Nitratifractor salsuginis DSM 16511: one gene and its partner. The protein of the gene in region 1 interacts with the protein of each later gene in a pairwise test. Links are inferred from orthologs where the notes say so. Each region holds a gene or a part of one and is shown on either strand. Other genes may lie near its edges. The genes, in order: NITSA_RS05150 and def.

Evidence for each region.
Region 2: the proteins of NITSA_RS05150 (region 1) and def interact in binary tests that used the Escherichia coli proteins (3 or more experiments, as listed by UniProt). The link is inferred for Nitratifractor salsuginis DSM 16511 from one-to-one orthologs.

Annotation. Positions count from the first base shown.
Region 1 is NC_014935.1:1,020,788-1,024,107, forward strand. What follows is about bases 284-3,282. They hold NITSA_RS05150 (aspartate-semialdehyde dehydrogenase), read right to left. Parts: upstream 2,304-3,282; coding sequence 1,263-2,303; downstream 284-1,262. Other genes in these bases: hemE (uroporphyrinogen decarboxylase), read right to left, coding at 284-696; NITSA_RS05145 (YqhA family protein), read right to left, coding at 696-1,262; gyrA (DNA gyrase subunit A), read right to left, coding at 2,300-3,282. Outside these bases: more of hemE, read right to left, coding at 1-283; more of gyrA, read right to left, coding at 3,283-3,320.
Region 2 is NC_014935.1:10,820-14,036, forward strand. What follows is about bases 268-3,163. They hold def (peptide deformylase), read left to right. Parts: upstream 268-1,396; coding sequence 1,397-1,930; downstream 1,931-3,163. Other genes in these bases: tig (trigger factor), read left to right, coding at 268-712; clpP (ATP-dependent Clp endopeptidase proteolytic subunit ClpP), read left to right, coding at 800-1,390; NITSA_RS00060 (YifB family Mg chelatase-like AAA ATPase), read left to right, coding at 2,039-3,163. Also shown: more of tig, read left to right, coding at 1-267; more of NITSA_RS00060, read left to right, coding at 3,164-3,217. UniProt on the Escherichia coli protein: Removes the formyl group from the N-terminal Met of newly synthesized proteins. Requires at least a dipeptide for an efficient rate of reaction. N-terminal L-methionine is a prerequisite for activity but the enzyme has broad specificity at other positions.

The DNA of each region.
Region 1 (3,320 bases):
GAGATATTTGGCGATCTCCACCATATATTTCCAACTGAACTCGTCGTATTTGCTCGGTTCGATCGCCGAAGCCCAGCTGTCGAAGATCTGCACCGCGTCCACTCCGGACTCGATCTGCTTCTCCAGATAGAGCTTTACCACATCGGTCACTTTGCGCAAAATGGCGTGGAGCAGCTCGGGATCGGTGTACATCATCTTTTTGCAGAGGGTATAAGTCTTGGTCCCCTGGCCTTCGATCATGTAGGTCGCCAGGGTCCAGGGGGCTCCGGCGAATCCGATGAAGGCTTTGTCGTCGGCCAGGCGCTCCCGGACGATTTTGATCGTTTCATAGACGTAGGTGAGTTTCTCCGCCGCCTCTTTGCCGCCGATGAGCCGGTCGAGATCTTCACGGCTGCGGATGGGATCGGCGAAAACGGGGCCTTCCCCGGCGACGAAATCGAGTTTCATCCCCATTTCGTTGGGGACGACGAGGATGTCGCTGAAGAGGATCGCCGCATCCACACCCACGATATCCACAGGCTGCAGGGTCACCTCCGCCGCCAATTCGGGATTGTGGCAGAGGTCGAGGAAAGTGCCGGCCTTTTCCCGTACTTTGCGGTATTCGGGCAGGTAGCGGCCTGCCTGGCGCATCATCCAGACAGGGGTATAGGGGGTGGGGCGCCCGAAACAGGCGTCGATAAAGATTTTGTCGCTCATCAGTGAGAATCTCCCTTATGCATAAAATAGAAGGCCAGCGCCAACAAAAAGATCGCTCCGGCAAGCATCAACATATCGAGTGCTCCGCCGTAGGTCGTGTGCATCGCCCGTTTGAAAAAGCCGACGATGAGCACCATAATGATCACCTTGGCCAGTTTGTCTTTGAGCTCGTCGAGGGAGTGGATCTCGAGAATCCGGCTGGCGGCACTCCGCTCGGCTACATCGATCTTGGAAATAAAAAGCTCGTAGAGACCGAAACCGAAGATAAAAAGCACAATGGCGATCAGATAGAGGTCTACCGCCCCGATCAGCTCGGCGACGATCTTTTCGTGGAAATTTTGGTGATGGATCCCCCCGAGATAGGTATCGAAGACCGAAACGGCGACATGCCAGACATCGACACTGGCGACGATGAAGAGGGCTATGCCGCCGATCATACTGAAGATGACAGCCAGGAGTACGAAAAAACGCGTACTCCAAAGCGCACTCTCGAAAGCGGCTTCGATCCAGGATTGGGGCCCGTGCTTTTGGTGCCCCTGATCATCTTTTGCGGGATGATCCTGCATTTACACCTCCTCCATTTCGATCCATTTCTGGGCGATGCGCACCGCGTTGGTGGCTGCACCGACACGCAGCTGGTCGGCGACGACCCACATATGGAGGATATTGGGTGCGAAGAGATCCCGGCGGATCCGCCCGACATAGGTAATGTCCGTATCGGTGGCGGTGATGGGCATAGGATAGATGCCGTGCTCCAGATCATCCTGCACTTCCACATCGGGAAATTCGCTCAGAGCCAGGCGCACTTTATCCACATCCACTTCCACGTGCTCGGGGAAGGTGACCGTGACCGCTTCGCTGTGGCTGCGCAGCACAGGCACCCGCACACAGGTGGCACTGACGGCGAGGTCGGCATGCAAAATCTTGTTGGTCTCGTTGACCATTTTCATCTCCTCTCTCGTATAGCCGTTGGGCTGGGGAGAGTCGATCTGGGGGATGACGTTGAGGGCGATCTGATGGAAGAAGGCTTCATGCTTGCTCTCGTCGAGGCGGAAGGCGAAGAAGTCCTGCATCTGCTGCACCAGCTCCTCCATCCCGCTCTTTCCCGCACCGCTGGTGGCCTGGTAGGTGGCCACATCGACCCGCTCGATCCCGCCATAGAGATCATAGAGGGGTTTGAGGGCCAGGACCATCTGGATCGTGGAGCAGTTGGGGTTGGCGATGATCCCCGTCTCCCGCCACATACTGATATCTTCGGGGTTGATCTCGGGAACGACCAGGGGGACTCTGGGGTCCATACGGAAATGGGACGTATTGTCGATGACCACCGCTCCCGCCTCCACGGCATAGGGGGCAAAACGTGCCGAGACGCTGCCGCCGGCGCTGAAGAAGGCGATGTCGATATCCCTTCCGTCGAAGACGGTTTCGGTCAACTCTTCCGTTTTATATTTTTTGCCTTTGAATTCGATCTCCGCCCCGGCACTGCGGGCGCTGGAGAGTGGGAGGACCTCCCCCACGGGAAAGTTCTGCTCTTCGAGAATCCGAAAGATCTCTTCACCGACGGCACCGGTGGCACCGACGACGGCAATATTGTACGCACGACTCATATCAGGCTTCCTTGTTCATTGTTTTTGGTGTCGCTTTCCGATTTCGACCCGGCCGCTTCGATGGCCGCCTCGATCTCCTCTTCCTCTTTCTCTTCTTTGGGGCATTTGGCGATGCTGACCACCCGGTCTTTGCCCTCGACATTGACGATCTTAACCCCGGAGGTGGCCCGGCCGGCCCTGCGGATCGACTGCATATCGACCCGGATCATCTTGCCCGCGCTGGTGAGGCACATCAGGTCCTTGTCCTCTTCGACGAAGACCACCCCGACGACATCACCCGTCTTGGGAGTGAGCTTCATAGCGATGACCCCTTTGCCGGCACGGCTCTGCTCACGGTATTCGCTGGCGGGTGTCCGTTTGCCCATCCCCTTTTCACTGACGATGAGGATCTCGTCCTCTTCGTTCTCGATGGTGGTTGCCCCGCAGACATAGTCGCCGTCAATCTTGAACTTGATGGCGGTGACTCCTCGGGCAACCCGTCCGATCTCCCTCACGTCGCTGACGGGGAAGCGGATACACATTCCCTTCTTGGTGACGACGAAGAGCCACTTGGTATCGGGCTTGATGATCTTGGCGTCGATCAGCTCGTCGTTCTCGTCCAGGTTGATGGCCCGCACACCCACGCTGCGGATGTTGGAGTATTCGCTCAGGTTGGTCCGCTTGACGATGCCGTTGCGGGTGAAGAAGACCAGGCTCTTGTCCTCGTTGAAATCCTGGGTCGGGATGATCGCCTTGATCTTCTCGTCCTTGTCGAGGTTGATCAGGTTGACCACCGCCTTGCCCTTGGCGGTACGGGAGCCTTCGGGGATGCGGTAGACCTTGAGCCAGTAGAGCTGGCCCTTGTCGGTGACGAACATCAGCGTATCGTGGGTGTTGGAGATGAAGAAGCGCTCGATGAAGTCGTCTTCATAGGTGGTGACGGCTGTTTTCCCTTTGCCGCCGCGGCGCTGCTTCTCATACTGTTTTACCGGTACCCGCTTGATGTAGCCCCGGTGGGTGATCGTCACGACCATCGGC
Region 2 (3,217 bases), 1.0 Mb from region 1 along the record:
GTTCATCCCCGGCTTCGAAGAGCAGATGATCGGGATGAAAAAGGGCGAGACCAAGCGCATCAAGGTTACTTTCCCCGAGGATTACCAGGCGCCCAACCTGGCGGGCAAAGAGACCGAGTTCGAAATCACCCTCAAAGACATCAAGGTGAAAGCCGAGCCCAAGATCGACGACGAGCTGGCCAAAGCGATCACCAAAAAAGAGGATGCGACTCTCGAGAGCCTCAAAGAGCAGCTGGCTGAGCAGATCCGCACCGAGAAGCTCAACAAGCTCTACAACGAAGAGCTCAAGCCCAAGCTGCTTGATGCGCTGGTAGAGGCGTTCGAATTCGATCTGCCCGAGAACATCGTAGAGCAGGAGATCGACAACCTGGCCAACCAGAAGGCCCAGAGCCTCTCCAAAGAGGAGCTCGAAGCGATCCAGGGCAATGCCGAAAAGATCGAAGAGCTGCGCGAGTCGGTCCGTGACGACGCGACCCGCAGTGTCAAAGCGACCTTCATCGTCGATGCCCTGGCCAAGAAAGAGAATGTGGATGTGAGCGATCAGGAAGTCAGCCAGGTGCTCTACTACGAAGCGCTGATGGCGGGCCAGGATCCCGAAGCCCTTCTGAAGTATTATCAGAAGAACAACCTCATCCCCGCCATCAAGATGGGGATGATCGAAGACAAGCTCTTCGGCAAGCTGCTCGACCTTGACAACGCCGGAAAGAAATAGTATTCTCACTCCAATCGCCGTTGCTGTCTTCGCGGGCGACGGCCTCTTTCTCAAATCGTTCAATCTTCCTGAATCAAAGGTATTTCTATGAGCTATATCCCCTATGTCATCGAACAGACCGGCCGCGGTGAACGCAGCTACGACATCTATTCCCGGCTCCTCAAAGACCGGATCATTATGCTCAGCGGCGAAGTCAACGACGCCGTGGCTTCGAGCATCGTAGCCCAGCTGCTCTTTCTCGAAGCCCAGGATCCCGACAAAGACATCTACTTTTACATCAACTCCCCTGGCGGAGTGATCACCAGCGGCTTTTCCATCTACGATACGATGAACTACATCAAGCCCGATGTCAGCACCATCTGCATCGGCCAGGCGGCGAGTATGGGGGCCTTTTTGCTGGCGTGCGGAGCCGAAGGCAAGCGCTACGCCCTGCCCAGCTCCCGCATTATGATCCATCAGCCCCTCGGCGGTGCCCAGGGCCAGGCGACCGATATCGCCATCCAGGCCAAAGAGATCCTGCGGATGAAGACCTATCTCAACAAGATCCTGGCCGAGAAGACCGGCAAGAGCGTCAAAAAGATCGAAAAAGATACCGAGCGGGACTACTTTATGAGCGCTGAAGAGGCTCAGGAGTATGGCCTCATCGATAAGGTTTTGACAAAAAGTTTTGTGGAGTAATCGAGTATGATTCGTGACATCGTCGTCTATCCCGACAAACGGCTCAAAGAGATCTCCCAGCCCGTGGAGCGTTTCGACGAGGAGCTTCATACCCTGCTGGACGATATGTACGAAACGATGATCGCCAAAAACGGGGTGGGCCTCGCCGCTATCCAGGTGGCTGTGCCCGTGCGGGCTTTGATCATCAATGTCCCCGTGGACACCGATTCGGAGGACCCCAGGGTCCAGCAGCCCAAAGAGAATACCCTGGAGGTGATCAACCCGGTGATTTTGGATGCCGAAGGGAAGACCCGCTATCAGGAGGGGTGCCTCTCGGTCCCGGGCTATTTCGAAGAGGTGGAGCGCTACAAGGCGGTGCGCATCGAGTATCAGGACCGCTACGGAGAAAAACACATCCTCGAAGATGACGACTTCCTCGCTATCGCTGTGCAGCACGAGATGGATCATCTCGAAGGCAGGCTCTTTATCGAGAAACTCTCCCTCCTCAAACGCAAAAAGTTCGAAAAAGAGTGGAAAAAACGCCTACGTGGGAAAAAATAGCCCGTTTGGGCCTCTTCTTTTTCTTATAGAAAATCTTTCACTCTGCCATTTCTCAGTGCATCCTGATCAAATCTGTGGATAATAACGCAATACCAACGAGGAAGAAGTATGAGTGAGAACCCCGTTCAAACGGAAGAGCTGATCGAAGAGCGTGTCGCCATCAATACCATCGCCAGTGCGACCCTCGAGGGAGTGACGGCGCGTCCCATTACCGTGGAAGCCACCTTCACCAAGGGTTTACCAGGCTTCAGCGTGGTCGGCCTTGCCGGAAACGATATTCAGGAGGCCAGGGAACGGGTCAAGGCGGCGCTCATCACCAATGGCTTCGTCTTCCCCCCGCTCAAGATAACCGTAAATCTTGCTCCGAGCGACTACCGCAAGTCCGGTACTCATTTTGATCTACCTATCGCTCTGCTGATCGCCCTCAACAAAGAGTCGATCGACCAGGAGGATCTCTATGTCTTCGGGGAACTTGGCCTCGACGGCCGGGTCAAAAGCAGCTCGCAGCTTTTCCCATTGATCCTTTCCCTTCGTCAGCAGGGGGTGATCAGGCGGGCGGTTGTCCCCAGGGAGGCGATGGCGTATCTCTCCCATATCCCCGGGATCGAGTATTGGCCGGTGGAGACCCTCCAGGAGGCGATCGGCCTGATGAAAGGTACCGGGATGGAGGGGGAGAAGCCCGAGAGTGCCTATGAAGGGGAATCGCTCCAAATTGGGGGGAAGAGCTACTACTATCTGCGGGAGTACCCCGAGGATTTTTCCGAAGTCAAAGGGCAGGAGGTGGCCAAGCGGGCGGCGTTGGTCGCGGCGGCGGGGATGCACAACTTCCTGATGGAGGGGAGCCCCGGCTGCGGCAAGAGTATGATCGCCAAGCGTCTGCGTCATATCCTGCCTCCGGTGAGTGAAGAGGAGATCCTGGCCATCGCCAAGCATCAATTCCTCGACGGACAGATCCCCGACTTCCAACCCAGGCGTCCCTACCGGGCCCCCCATCATACGGCGACGTCGGCTTCCATCTTCGGGGGAGGAAGCAATACGGCAAAGATCGGGGAAGTGGCTCTCGCCCACCACGGGCAGCTCTTTTTCGATGAATTGCCCCACTTTTCCAAAAATGTATTGGAGGCATTGCGAGAGCCTTTGCAGGATCGCCGGGTCCATATCGCCCGGGTCCACAGCAAAGTCAGCTATGAAGCCGATTTTATGTTCGTGGCAGCGATGAATCCCTGCCCCTGCGGCAATCTCCTGGCCCAGAGTCGGGTTTGCCGATGCAGCGAAGCGGAGATCAAA